DNA from 2 places in the Acidovorax radicis genome. Region 2 is predicted to be linked to the other one. Evidence: riboswitches for the same ligand, from Rfam matches in the RefSeq annotation. Region 2 holds a riboswitch; the other holds the start of a gene.
The links. A riboswitch is a leader RNA that binds a small molecule or an ion and turns the genes downstream of it on or off. The one in region 2 is predicted to bind S-adenosylhomocysteine.
Positions count from the first base shown of each region.

Region 1 (6,669 bases), 950 kb from region 2:
CTGTTTCGATTTCGAATCCGTGCGACTGCGCGGGAAATGATTTGACATAGCGGCGTGAGAACACGCGATAGCCGGAGAGCATGTCCCTGAAACTACCGCCAAAAATCATCTGCACGCATCCCGTCAAAAGTTTGTTACCCAAACGGTGTCCTGGTCGATATGAAAGCGCTGGCTCGGAATCCGGCTCCACGCGCGCGCCGACCACCATATCAAGACGTCGTTCAATAAGTGCATCAATCAACTTGCGCGCTGATGGTGCATGGTACGTCGCGTCACCATCCACCATTACATACACATCAGCCTCCACATCCGCGAACATGCGTCTTACAACGTTGCCCTTGCCGCGCAGCGGAACATGAATCACTGTTGCTCCATTTGCACTCGCAGTTTCGGCAGTGCCGTCGGTGGAGTTGTTGTCGAAGACGTAAAGGTGGGCGTGGGGCAGTGATGCTCTGAATGCAAGAAGGACCTGTTTGATTGCGAGTTCTTCGTTATAGCAAGGAATGATGACGGCGATGGTTGGTGTAGGTTGAGTTGTGGTGCTCATTCTTTGGAGACTGGGGTGAGGGGTTGGTGTGAAACATGGGCAGCAGCATCCCATGCATGACGGCTTTCCAGTAATCGTGTACCACGCCACTCTACGAGAGTCCCGATTGGGCAGTTAAGTACAAGTCGCAAGCTTCCCGATTCGTGGGGGCGCAGTTCTCGGTTGGCGTGCGTCACTAGCTTATGAAACTCGCCGTCAGCTACCATTGGCAAAAGCAAGGATAGTCTCTCTGCGGGCTGGAGGATACGGGTATCGGTAGTCTGGTAAGCGGTCTCTGCGATTCCGCAGCGCCTGCCTGGTGCACGCACTGCCATCTCTGTTTCCCAGAGAGCGTTGAATAGATTGGCCTGGGCCAATAGATCGACATCACGTTGATCTATGACGATATTCAGCGTTGCGGATGATCTCGTCGTGATCCACGCTCGGTCACCTTGAACGTCCATGCCATTTGGCTTGATTCGATTGCTGTCTGAAATTTCCAAACGTGCGATTGTTTGGCCCATGTGCATAGGGTCGATTGCGATGTGCTCTCGTTTCCGGGCAAGGTTGTATCCGCCAAATGTCAAGATCAGGATTATTACGAACGCTACGAGGGGGGGGGCTCTGAATGCCGTGCGACGTAGTGCCGATCCGATGGACCACGGCCTATTTTGGGAAAGGCCTGTCTGAAAAATTGGCTGTAGAAGAAAGGTGACTCCAAATGCTGCCAGAGGGATAAGCCACGGATCCAGCAACGTTGAGCTATAGCGACTGTTATGAAGAATAGGTAATAGCTGAGCCAACATGATGAGGAACATGGCTAGTAAGAATGCAGCAAAGGACCATTGCGCCGGAGCAATCGCGATGCGGGCAGACCGAATTGAACCGGTTTTCCGAAGCCCTCCATAGACGAGCCAAACAATAGATAGCCCTACTGTTGCCAACTCGAAGAAGCGGAGCTTGCGAAGAGAACTACCAAAAGCCTCGATTTGCGCAGGATGATGTGCTAGCCACCACCATAACTTGCGCGCAAAAAACGCCATTGAGTCAGCGATGGACATTGACTGCAGCTGCCAGATTGCCGCTTGGCGCGTTGCCCAGTCCGCCGCGAGCGAATGTGAGTGCCCCGCTTGGTTGGCCAACGCAGCCATCAGATTGACATCGAAATCAAAACCTAAAAATCCCGGTTCCGCCCCCTGGAACAGTGGATGTGTGCCTAAATAAAGCCCAATACCTGAGCCTGTTCCTAAACCCCACAGACCAAAAACTACACCGTTTTTAATAATCAGTGCGAGCGGAATAACTAAGCCAAACCCCAGGCTCATTGCGACGGTCGGTATTCGATGTTTCCACCCTGTAGCAGAAATTACTTTTTTAGATAATGCCCAGTATGCCAAGCAGCACAGGCAACCTAACAATGCGGCAGGCGCAATGAATTGAAAGACGGGTCGCGCTAACAAAGTAATTGTCAACATGCAAGCACCCTGTGCTACCGCAGACATGGATCGTTCTTTTCCCAACATGATGCGGGCCGCAGCATGCATCCAACCAAAAACTCCAAATAAATAAAGCGGCTCCGTCATCTCTGTCGGGAAATAGCGCACTAGCTCGGGCGATAGAAGGAGGAGCATTGCAACGACTCCCGCGCGATAGCCCCCCAGTAGAAGGCAGGTGCGCCACAAGAACCACACGCAGCCGATCCATAAGCCCATGTTGGCGATACGGATCCACGTGGTGTCGACACCCCAAAGTGCAGGCCACAGATAGGCTAGCGGCGTTACTCGGTAGCTCTCTGGTTGCAGTAGAAAGGTCCACCCTTGGTTTAGCAGCGCCCGGGCTGCAGGTAGATAGGAATAAGCTGGATCTACTAAAACAGGAGCATCCAGACGCTTGAGGCAAAAACGCAGCCCAACGATACATGCGACAAGCGGCCACAGTCCAGCCCATGGCAATTCTCTCAGTCCGGTTTGGGCGCGTCGTAGCAAAGAAATATGAAACGCGGATTGCTGGCGGCTAGGCTTGAATTTCAGCGCTTGCTTCTCGATCATGTGCCAACTCATATAGGCCAGCGCCACGGTGGCTAGCAGTACCAAGGTAAGCGTGCCCGCAAATCCGAAATCTGGCCACATATGTTGGATAACAGCCTGCTGAACCGGAAAGGCGAACAGGTAAATGCCATAGGACGGATCTCCCCAGCGTCCTGCGCGGCGAAGGAAAGGCGTGGATCGTGTGGCTGCATAAATGATCAAAAGCGGCAGGCCGACCAACAATGCACTATGACGCCAACCCATGGCCCACGTGAAAGCGAAGATGGCGCCGATGGCGGCAGCCCAAAGGGCAGGCCTTCGACTCCAATAAGGCTCTAGCGCTTGCAATGCGGCGCCAGCGAGGAAAAATGCGCTGAGTTCTTTCCCGTAGTTAACGGTGCCGATCAAATCTGCATTACTGCGGATTAGGAACCAGGATATGAGAAGTGCAACACATGAAAGGAAAACGAGGCGATATTTGAGCAGCCCGATCAACCCCGCCAACCCGAGGAATACGTAGCAGCGTACTTCAATGGGAATTGTCCAAAGTGAGCCGTTCACACTGAGTGGGTAGGGATTGTTCTCAAAAACCCCCGGCAATACGAAGTGGACCTTCATCCAAACGCCATACAGGTAGTTCGCTGTGGCTCTGTGCGTCAGGTATTCAGTTAGTGGCAATTCCGTGACCCAAGCACCGAGTACGTAGGCGGTGGTGACGATGCAGAACGTCAACGCGGGCCAGATACGTAGAAAGCGCCGCAAAGCAAATCGCCATATGTTCGGGTCCCGTTGCCAACTGGCGGCGACCAAATAACCGCTGATAACAAAGAAGATGGTGACCGCGAGTCCGCCAACGCTATGGATGCCAAAAAAAGAGGGCTCCGTCTGACCAGTCAGGGCGTATTGATGACTGATCAGCACCATGCAAGCCGCAAAAATGCGGATGGCGTCGAAATTGTTTCCGGTATGTGGGGCTTGCGCGGACGATTGTGCTGTGCTCATGGTAGGGAACGGTCAAGCATTGGCCTGCAGCGCCAACCCCGCATGCTCCCGCAGCGGATGAAAATGAATCTTCGGAAACCGCTCCTGTGCCAGCCGAACGTCATACGGCGAGGTGCACAGATACGCCAGCGTGTCCGCTGCATCGTGCGCCAGGCGCAGGGGGTAGGCGTCGGTGAAGGCGCGCAGGTCGACCGCGTTATCGGCCGTGATCCAGCGCGCACCGGTGTACTGACAGCCTTCCAGGCGCACGTCGGCGTCGTATTCGGCCTTGAGGCGGTGTTGCACCACTTCAAACTGCAGTTGCCCCACGGCGCCCAGCAGCATGTTGCCGCCGGCGTCGGGCTTGAAGACCTGGATGGCGCCTTCCTCGCCCAGCTGGGCGAGGCCCTGCTGTAGCTGCTTGGTGCGCAACGGGTTCTTGAGCACCACGGTCATGAACATTTCGGGCGCGAAGAAGGGCAGGCCGGTGAACTGCAGGTTGGCGCCGTCGGTAATGGTGTCTCCCAACTGCACGCCGCCGTGGGTGGTGAAGCCGATGATGTCGCCTGCAAAGGCTTCTTCGACGGCTTCGCGGCGCTGGCTCATGAAAGTCACCACCGAGGTGGGACGCAGTTCTTTGCCGGTGCGTTGCACCTTGAGTTTCATGCCGGGCATGTATTTGCCCGAGGCCACGCGCACAAATGCGATGCGGTCGCGGTGGTTGGCGTCCATGTTGGCCTGCACCTTGAAGACCACGCCGGCAAAGCCTTCGTCCTCGGGCTGGATGGTCTTGACCACCGGCTGCTTGTTGACTTGCAGCGTGCTGATGCGCGGGCCGGGCGGGGGCGACATGTCCACCACGGCGTCCAACACCTCCATGACACCGAAGTTGTTCACGCCAGAGCCGAAAAACACGGGCGTGAGTTTGCCCGCCAGGAAGTCTTCGTGGTTCCAGGCGGCAGACGCCCCGACGGCCAGTTCCATGCTCTCGAGTGCATCGTCAAACGACGGTCCAAAGCGCTTGCGCAGTCGATCGGCCTCGGTCAGTGGCACCACTTCGAAGTCTTTGGGGCCGCGATCGCTGCCCGGCGTGAACACGGTCATGGTCTGCGTGCGCAGATTGATGATGCCGCCAAAACTCTTGCCCTGGCCTACGGGCCAGGTGATGGGGCAGCAGGGCATGCCGAGTTCGCGCTCGACCTCGTCGAGGATGTCGAGCGGGTCGCGCACCTCGCGGTCCATTTTGTTGACGAAGGTGATGATGGGGGTATCGCGCTGGCGGCAGACCTCGATCAGGCGGCGCGTTTGCGCTTCCACGCCGTTGGCGGCGTCGATCACCATCAGGGCCGAGTCCACGGCCGTGAGCACGCGGTAGGTGTCTTCCGAGAAGTCCTTGTGGCCGGGCGTGTCGAGCAGGTTGATCACATGGTCGCGGTAGAGCATCTGCATGACCGACGAGGCCACTGAGATGCCGCGCTGCTTTTCGATCTCCATCCAGTCGGAGGTTGCGTGGCGGCTTGCTTTGCGGCCCTTGACGGCGCCGGCGATCTGGATCGCGCCCGAGAACAGCAGCAGCTTTTCCGTCAGCGTCGTTTTACCGGCGTCGGGGTGGGAAATGATGGCAAAGGTGCGGCGGCGCCGGGTTTCGGAGGCGTAAGACACAGGGGGATTTCCAGAAGAAGGTCGGGGCGTGCACTGCGGCAGGTGGCGCGGTAGGCGCACAGGCGCCCGGATGCGCGGATTTTACCGGGCACCCGCGCCCCGTTCTCCGCGATCCGCGCTAAACCGTTGCAGCATGGGCCTGCGCAAGGTTCGCACGCGGCAAATGGGGGTGGGCACGCAGATGCACCGCGCAGGAAATGGTGTGAATGGGGAGTGAGTGTGCGTGCCGATGGCCTGCGGTGCGCCGGTGCTTTTATAATGCGCCGATCCGAGGAGCGTTGCAGCGCCCCCAGCAAAGGCGGGGCGTGAGGCTCGGAGTCATTCAGCAACGACGCTCATCCACTTCTCGTGTGGTGAGCTTTTCACACCCCGATCAGTGGTTTTTCAAACACGCTTTGGAGCACACCATCATGAACGCACGCGTCAACGCCCCGGTCAACACCGACTGCAGCATCACCGACATCGGCCTGGCCGCTTGGGGCCACAAGGAAATCCGCATCGCCGAAACCGAAATGCCGGGCCTGATGGCTATCCGTGAAGAATTTGCTGCCAGCCAGCCCCTGAAGGGCGCCCGTATCACCGGCAGCCTGCACATGACCATCCAGACCGCTGTGCTGATCGAGACGCTGCAAGCGCTCGGCGCCAAGGTGCGCTGGGCGTCATGCAACATTTTCAGCACCCAGGACCACGCCGCCGCTGCCATTGCTGCCAATGGCACGCCGGTGTTCGCCGTCAAGGGTGAGTCGCTGGCCGATTACTGGGATTACACGCACCGTATTTTCGAGTTCGGTGCCAAGGGCGCTGAAGGCGAAGGCCCGAACATGATCCTGGACGACGGCGGCGATGCCACCATGCTGATGCATCTGGGACAGAAGGCCGAGAAGGACCTGTCGGTGCTGGACAAGCCCACCAGTGAAGAAGAAACCATCCTCTTCGCCGCCATTCGCGCCAAGCTGGCGGTGGATGCCACCTGGTACACACGCAAGTCGGCCGAGATCATTGGCGTGACCGAAGAAACGACGACGGGCGTGCACCGCCTGAACGAAATGTCGGCCAAGGGCACATTGCTGTTCCGCGCGATCAATGTGAACGACTCGGTCACCAAGAGCAAGTTCGACAACCTGTATGGCTGCCGCGAGTCTCTGGTGGATGGCATCAAGCGCGCCACCGACGTGATGATCGCTGGAAAGGTCGCTTGTGTGGCGGGTTACGGCGACGTGGGCAAGGGCTCGGCCCAGGCGCTGCGTGCACTGAGCGCGCAAGTCTGGGTGACCGAAATCGACCCGATCAACGCCCTGCAGGCAGCGATGGAAGGCTACAAGGTCGTGACGATGGAATACGCCGCCGACAAGGCGGACATCTTCGTCACCACCACGGGTAACAAGGATGTGATCCGCCACGAGCACATGGCCGCCATGAAGGACCAGGCCATCGTCTGCAACATTGGCCACTTCGACAACGAAATCGACGTAG
Region 1 is NZ_CP075184.1:4,289,467-4,296,135, reverse strand. Features, by position in the region: gene KI609_RS19635 (glycosyltransferase family 2 protein) at 1-547, opposite strand, end outside; gene KI609_RS19630 (acyltransferase family protein) at 544-3,555, opposite strand; gene KI609_RS19625 (peptide chain release factor 3) at 3,568-5,196, opposite strand; S-adenosyl-L-homocysteine riboswitch at 5,461-5,540, shown strand; gene ahcY (adenosylhomocysteinase) at 5,607-6,669, shown strand, end outside.
Region 1: another riboswitch for S-adenosylhomocysteine. It lies ahead of ahcY (adenosylhomocysteinase); the one in region 2 lies ahead of metH (methionine synthase).

Region 2 (6,669 bases):
GATCCGCAGTTGGGTGGCGGTGATGAACTGGTGCGGCGGCACCTCCAGGTTGGTAGGCGCTGGTTTGTTGCGGTACACGCGTCCGGCGTTGTCAAACGTGGAGCCATGGCACGGGCAGAAGAAGCCACCCGGCCAGCTCTCGCCAAGCCCCGGTTGCGCCGAACCCAGTGGCACTTGCGTGGGTGAGCAGCCCAGGTGCGTGCAGATGCCCACGGCGACAAACACATCCGGCTGTATGGAGCGCTGCGCGTTGCGCGCGTAGGCTGGTTGCTGGTCTTTGGCAGACCGGGGGTCTGCAAGCTCCGTGTCATGCCCTTCCAGCGCTTGCAGCATCTGAGGCGTGCGCCGCACGATCCAGACGGGTTTTCCGCGCCATTCGACCGTGCGCGTTTCACCCGGGGCGAGGTCTGCAATGTCCACCTCAATGGCCGCGCCCAAGGAGCGGGCGCGCTCGCTGGGTGCCAGGCTGGAGACAAAAGGCACGGCCATCGCCAGCGCCGCGACGCCACCGGCCGCAGCCGTCGCCTGGATGAGGTTGCGGCGTTCCATATCGGCGTGGGGCGGGCCGTGGGGTTTGTTGGGGGTGCGCTGCACGTCTTTTGCGTCAGGGGCGCCTGGTAGATGGGGGCTGGGCATTGCAGTGGTGGTCATGGCGGGTTCCTGGGCAAAGTGGGTTGCATGGCCGAAAGGTCGTGCATGCCTTGCTGCAACTCAAGACCCGTGCCAGCCCACGGGCATCTCGCTCAAGTAAAAAAAGCCTGTGAAAACAAGCACTTAACCGCGGTTGGTGGCCGGGCATCAGGCCAAATGGGTGCCAGATGGGTGACAACATATGCCATTGGTGTCACGATATGGCACATGCACGACCCGGCATCTCACCACGGGGGCACTACCGCCACCCGCATCGCAGCCATCGGTCCCTGCCTGGGGCGCTGCTCTCAGGCTCCGTCTTCATGATCTCTGCCCCATTACCCGCCGATAGCGGCAGCCCCGCGCTGCCCGAACTCACCGCCTACCTCGACGCCTTGCCCGAGCCCCACATCCTGTTCGACCGCCAGTACCGCATCGTGGCCGCCAACGCAGCCTACCGGCGCCAGTTTGGACAAGGGGCGCCGGTGGTTGGGCGCACCTGCCACGAGGTGTCGCACCACTCACCGGTGCCCTGCGACCAGGCGGGCGAGACCTGCCCGCTGGCCCGCTCCGTGTTGAGCGGGCAACGCGAGCGTGTGCTGCACCTGCACCACACGCCGAGGGGCGAAGACTATGTGCAGATCGAGCTGGTGCCGCTGCGTGACGCGCGCGGCCAACCAAGCTATTTCCTGGAAAAGATGGAGCCCCTGCCTATCGCCCAGAGCAGGGCAGACGCGCAGGGGATGATCGGGCGTTCGCCGCCATTCCAGGCGGTGCTGGAGCTCATCGCCCGCGTGGGCCCATCGCAGGCCAGCGTGTTGCTGCTGGGCGAGTCCGGCACAGGCAAGGAGCTGGCGGCGCGGGCCGTGCACCAGGCGAGCCACAGGGCCTCCCGTGCGCTGGTGGCTGTGGACTGCGCCAGCCTGCCCGAGACCCTGTTCGAGAGCGAGCTGTTTGGCCACGAGAAAGGCGCCTTCACGGGCGCTCACGCCGCGCGGGCCGGGCTGGTGGAGGCCGCGCATGGCGGCACCCTGTTTCTGGACGAAGTGGGCGACATCCCGATGACCATGCAGGTCAAGCTGCTGCGCCTGCTCGAAAGCGGCACCTACCGCCGCGTGGGGCAGACCGAGCTGCGCCGCGCGGACATTCGTGTGGTGGCCGCGACCCACCGCAACCTCAAGGCCATGGTGGCCGAGGGGCGGTTTCGCGAAGACCTGTATTACCGGCTCAGCACCTTCCCTATCCTGCTGCCCGCATTGCGTGACCGGGCCGAAGACATCGCCCTGCTGGCCCACGCCCTGCTCGAGCGCGTGGCACCAGGCCGCGCGCTCGCCATGGCCCCCGCCGCCATGCGCCGCCTGGCGCAACATCCCTTTCCGGGCAATGTGCGCGAGCTGCGCAACGTGCTGGAGCGCGCCGCCCTGCTGACAGACGGCGCCATCGTGACCGCGCCCACCATCGAACGGTCGCTCGCCTTCGATGCCTTCGACGGCAGCGGTGCACAGGCGCTTGTGGGGGTATTCCAGGGCGCGGCCGGGCCTCACGCATCCCACGCACGGCGCGATGCCACGCTGCGCAGCGTGGAAGACGCGGCACTGCGCTTGGCCCTGAGCACCACGGCCGCAACACGCCAGGAGCTGGCGCGGGCGTTGGGTATCAGCACCCGCACGCTCTATCGCAAACTGCGTGCGCTGGGCGATCAAAGCGGAGTGGGTGAAAACGGCTAAGAGAACCCGCAGCGACTGCGGCGCAACCGGGCAGCGTCGAACAACGGCGCGCGCAGGGCCTTATGCAGGCGGGGCGCTGGCATGGTTCTGCATTCCCTTAAAATCCGCCGTCCCCCCGAGGAGCGTTGCAACGCCCGCCGACCATCTTCGGCGGTGCCGTCAGGCTCGGGCAGGATTTGGCCGCCACGATTGAACGACGCTCACCTGTTTCAAATAACCGATTGCGCAGGTGAGCCTTATGTCTGCTGTTTTGTCCGCTGTATCTCCCCCCCCCATGAAGCTGTCCGGCCTGGAGCCCGTCTCCATTGGCGAGGGCAGCCTGTTCGTCAACATCGGCGAGCGCACCAACGTCACGGGTTCCAAGGCGTTTGCGCGCATGATCCTGAACGGCCAGTACGAAGAGGCCCTGGCCGTGGCGCGCCAGCAGGTCGAGAACGGCGCGCAGGTCATCGACATCAACATGGACGAGGCCATGCTCGACAGCAAGGCGGCCATGGTGCGTTTTCTGCAGCTGATCGCGTCCGAGCCCGACATTGCGCGTGTGCCCATCATGGTGGACAGCTCCAAGTGGGAGGTGATCGAGGCCGGGCTGCGCTGCATCCAGGGCAAGGGCATCGTCAACTCCATCAGCATGAAAGAAGGCGTCGAGGCGTTCAAGCGCCAGGCCAAGCTCGTCAAGCGCTATGGGGCGGCGGCCGTGGTGATGGCGTTCGACGAACAAGGCCAGGCCGACACCTATGCGCGCAAGATCGAGATCTGTGAGCGCGCCTACCGCATCCTGGTCGATGAAGTGGGCTTTGCGCCCGAAGACATCATCTTCGACCCCAACATCTTTGCCGTGGCCACCGGCATCGAAGAGCACAACAACTACGCGGTCGACTTCATCGAGGCTGTGCGCTGGATCAAGCAGCACCTGCCGGGGGCCAAGGTGTCGGGCGGCGTGTCGAATGTGTCGTTCAGCTTCCGCGGCAACGACCCGGTGCGCGAGGCCATCCACACGGTGTTCCTGTACCACGCCATCCAGGCGGGCATGGACATGGGCATCGTCAACGCGGGCATGGTGGGCGTGTACGACGACCTGGAGCCCGTGCTGCGTGAGCGTGTGGAAGACGTGGTGCTCAACCGCCGCCCCGACGCGGGTGAGCGCCTGGTGGAGATCGCCGAAACCGCCAAGAGCGGCGCCAAGGACGAGAGCAAGAAGCTCGAATGGCGCGGAACGCCCGAGCACCCCAAGACCGTGGGTGAGCGCCTGTCGCACGCGCTGGTGCATGGCATCACCGACTTCATCACCGAAGACACCGAAGAGGCTTACCGCGCCATCCTGGCCAAGGGCGGCCGCCCGCTGCACGTCATTGAAGGCCCGCTCATGGACGGCATGAACGTGGTGGGCGACCTGTTTGGCGCCGGCAAGATGTTTTTGCCCCAGGTGGTGAAAAGCGCCCGCGTGATGAAGTCTGCCGTGGCCCACCTCATTCCCTACATCGAAGAAGAAAAACGCCAGGACGAAGCCGCCGGGCGCGACGTGCGCAGCAAGGGCAAGATCATCATCGCCACCGTCAAGGGTGACGTGCACGACATTGGCAAGAACATCGTCACCGTGGTCTTGCAGTGCAACAACTTCGAAGTGGTGAACATGGGCGTGATGGTGCCCTGCCACGAGATCCTGGCACGCGCCAAGGTCGAAGGGGCCGACATCGTGGGCCTGTCAGGCCTGATCACCCCCAGCCTCGAAGAGATGCAGTACGTGGCGGGCGAGATGCAGAAGGACGAGCACTTTCGCATCAAGAAAATCCCGCTGCTCATCGGCGGCGCCACCTGCAGCCGTGTGCACACCGCCGTCAAGATCGCCCCGCACTACGAAGGCCCCGTGGTCTATGTGCCCGACGCCTCGCGCAGCGTGAGCGTGGCGCAGAGCCTGCTGGGCGATGGCGTCGAGAGCTACGTGGCAGAGGTCAACGCCGACTACGACAAGGTGCGCACCCAGCACGCCAACAGAAAGCAGACCCCGCTGTGGCCCCTGACCAAGATCCGCGCCAACAAGACCCCGGTGGACTGGAGCCATTACCAGCCCACTGTGCCGCGCGCGCTGGGCCGCCGGGTGTTCAGTAATTTCGACCTGGCCGAGCTGGCCAAATACATCGACTGGGGCCCTTTCTTTCAGACCTGGGACCTGGCCGGCCCGTACCCCGCCATCCTCCAAGACGAGATCGTGGGCGAAGAGGCCACGCGCGTGTTTGCCGACGGCCAGGCCATGCTGAAAAAAATCATTGAAGGCCGCTGGCTCACGGCGTCGGGTGTGTTGGCGCTGTACCCCGCCAATTCCGTCAACGATGACGACATCGAGTTCTACACCGACGAATCGCGCACCGAGGTCGCCATGACCTGGTATGGCCTGCGCCAGCAGGCCGAGAAACACGTCATCGACGGCGTGACGCGCCCCAGCCGGTGCCTCGCCGACTTTGTGGCCCCCAAAAGCAGCGGCATTGCCGACTATGCCGGCATGTTCGCCGTGACCGGTGGCCTGGGAGTGGAAAAGCGCGAGAAGGCCTTTATCGACGCCTTTGACGACTACTCCGCCATCCTGTTCAAGAGCCTCGCCGACCGCCTGGCCGAGGCCTTTGCCGAGTGCCTGCACCAGCGCGTGCGCACGGACCTGTGGGGCTACGCCGCCAACGAAAATCTTGGCAGCGCCGACATGATTGCCGAGAAATACCAAGGCATCCGCCCAGCGCCCGGCTATCCCGCCTGCCCCGACCACAGTGCCAAGACCGACCTCTTTCGTGTGCTGCAGTGCGAAGACATCGGCATGCAACTCACCGAAAGCCTGGCCATGATGCCCGCCGCCAGCGTGAGCGGCTTCTACATCGGCCACCCGGACAGCGTGTATTTCAACGTGGGCAAGATTGGTGAGGACCAGCTGCACGACATGGCCGAACGCCGGGGCATGGATGAGGCGGTGTTGGCGCGGCTGCTGGCGCCTATTCTGTGATGCTATTGATTGTGTAGCTGTTGGCGCTTATCAATAAAGCGCTTAAGGCCAATTTGGCTTGATAAATGGCTCTGCGGATGCGCCTTTTGGTTTCTGCCAGAGCCGCGTCTTCCGCCGAGTTACGGCAGCTTCGCAATCACCTTGATCTCGAACTGAAACCCATACAGCCACGTCACGCCAATGCCGGTGAGCGTGGGGTAGGGCGCCTCGCCCCAGAACTCGGGCACGATGCTCCACACCGCCTCGAAATTCGCCTCGGGGTTCACCACGAACATCGTTACATCCACCACGTCGTCAAACGTGCACCCCGCAGCCTGCAACACCGCGTTCAGGTGGACAAACGCCAGGCGGACCTGTGCCTTCAGGTCCGGCTCAGGCGAGCCGTCCTCGCGACTGCCCACCTGGCCTGAGACAAACAGAAACCCGTTGGACCGAACCGCCGGCGAATAGCGGTTGCGTTCATACAGCGCCTGGCGCCCGGCAGGAAACACCACATCACGTTGGGCCATCAAAAACTCCTTCTGTCCGTCAATCAAATGCGATGAAGGCACTGTAGAAGCGCGCGCCGCCCGGATAAACAGGCAAGCCTGTCCACCACTGTTTTTAGAATCCAAACAATCGGCGCCAAGCGCCTTCCCACACAAGTGCACCATGGACCGTTTTGACGCAATGCTGGCCTTTGCCCGCGTGGTGGAATCCGGCAGCTTTACCAAGGCCGCCCACACCTTGCACATGAGCCGCACCACCATCACGCAGCTCGTGCAGCAACTGGAGGACCGCCTGCGCGTGAAGCTGCTGCACCGCACCACACGGCGTGTGCAAGTCACCGTCGATGGCGCCGCGTACTACGAACGTGTGGTGCGCTTGCTAGCCGACCTGGATGACGCCGAAACCAGCCTCTCCGCAGCATCGTGCGCGCCGCGCGGCCGCCTGCGGGTGGATGTGCCAAGCCCCCTGGCCCGGCTCGTCCTCATCCCCGCGCTGCCCGCATTCCACGTGCAGTACCCCGACATCCTCATCCACATGGGTGTGAGCGACCGCCCCGTGGACATGATTGGCGACAACGTGGACTGCGTGGTGCGCGGAGGCTCCATCACCAATCCCTCGCTGGTTGCGCGCCATGTGGGTGACCTGCAGTTGCGCGTATACGCCGCCCCCAGCTACTTGCAGCGCGCTGGCATGCCGGACCACCCGCAGGTGCTGGAAGGCCCGCACCATCGCACCGTGGGGTTTCTGTGGGCGCGCACGGGCCAGCCACTGCCGTTTGATATGCGCCGTGGCACCGAACACGTGCGCGCCCAGGGCCACGACATCTGCGCGGTG
Region 2 is NZ_CP075184.1:249,032-255,700, forward strand. Features, by position in the region: gene petA (ubiquinol-cytochrome c reductase iron-sulfur subunit) at 1-549, opposite strand, end outside; gene KI609_RS01085 (sigma-54 interaction domain-containing protein) at 954-2,357, shown strand; S-adenosyl-L-homocysteine riboswitch at 2,469-2,566, shown strand; gene metH (methionine synthase) at 2,632-5,346, shown strand; gene KI609_RS01095 (RidA family protein) at 5,466-5,855, opposite strand; gene KI609_RS01100 (LysR family transcriptional regulator) at 5,998-6,669, shown strand, end outside.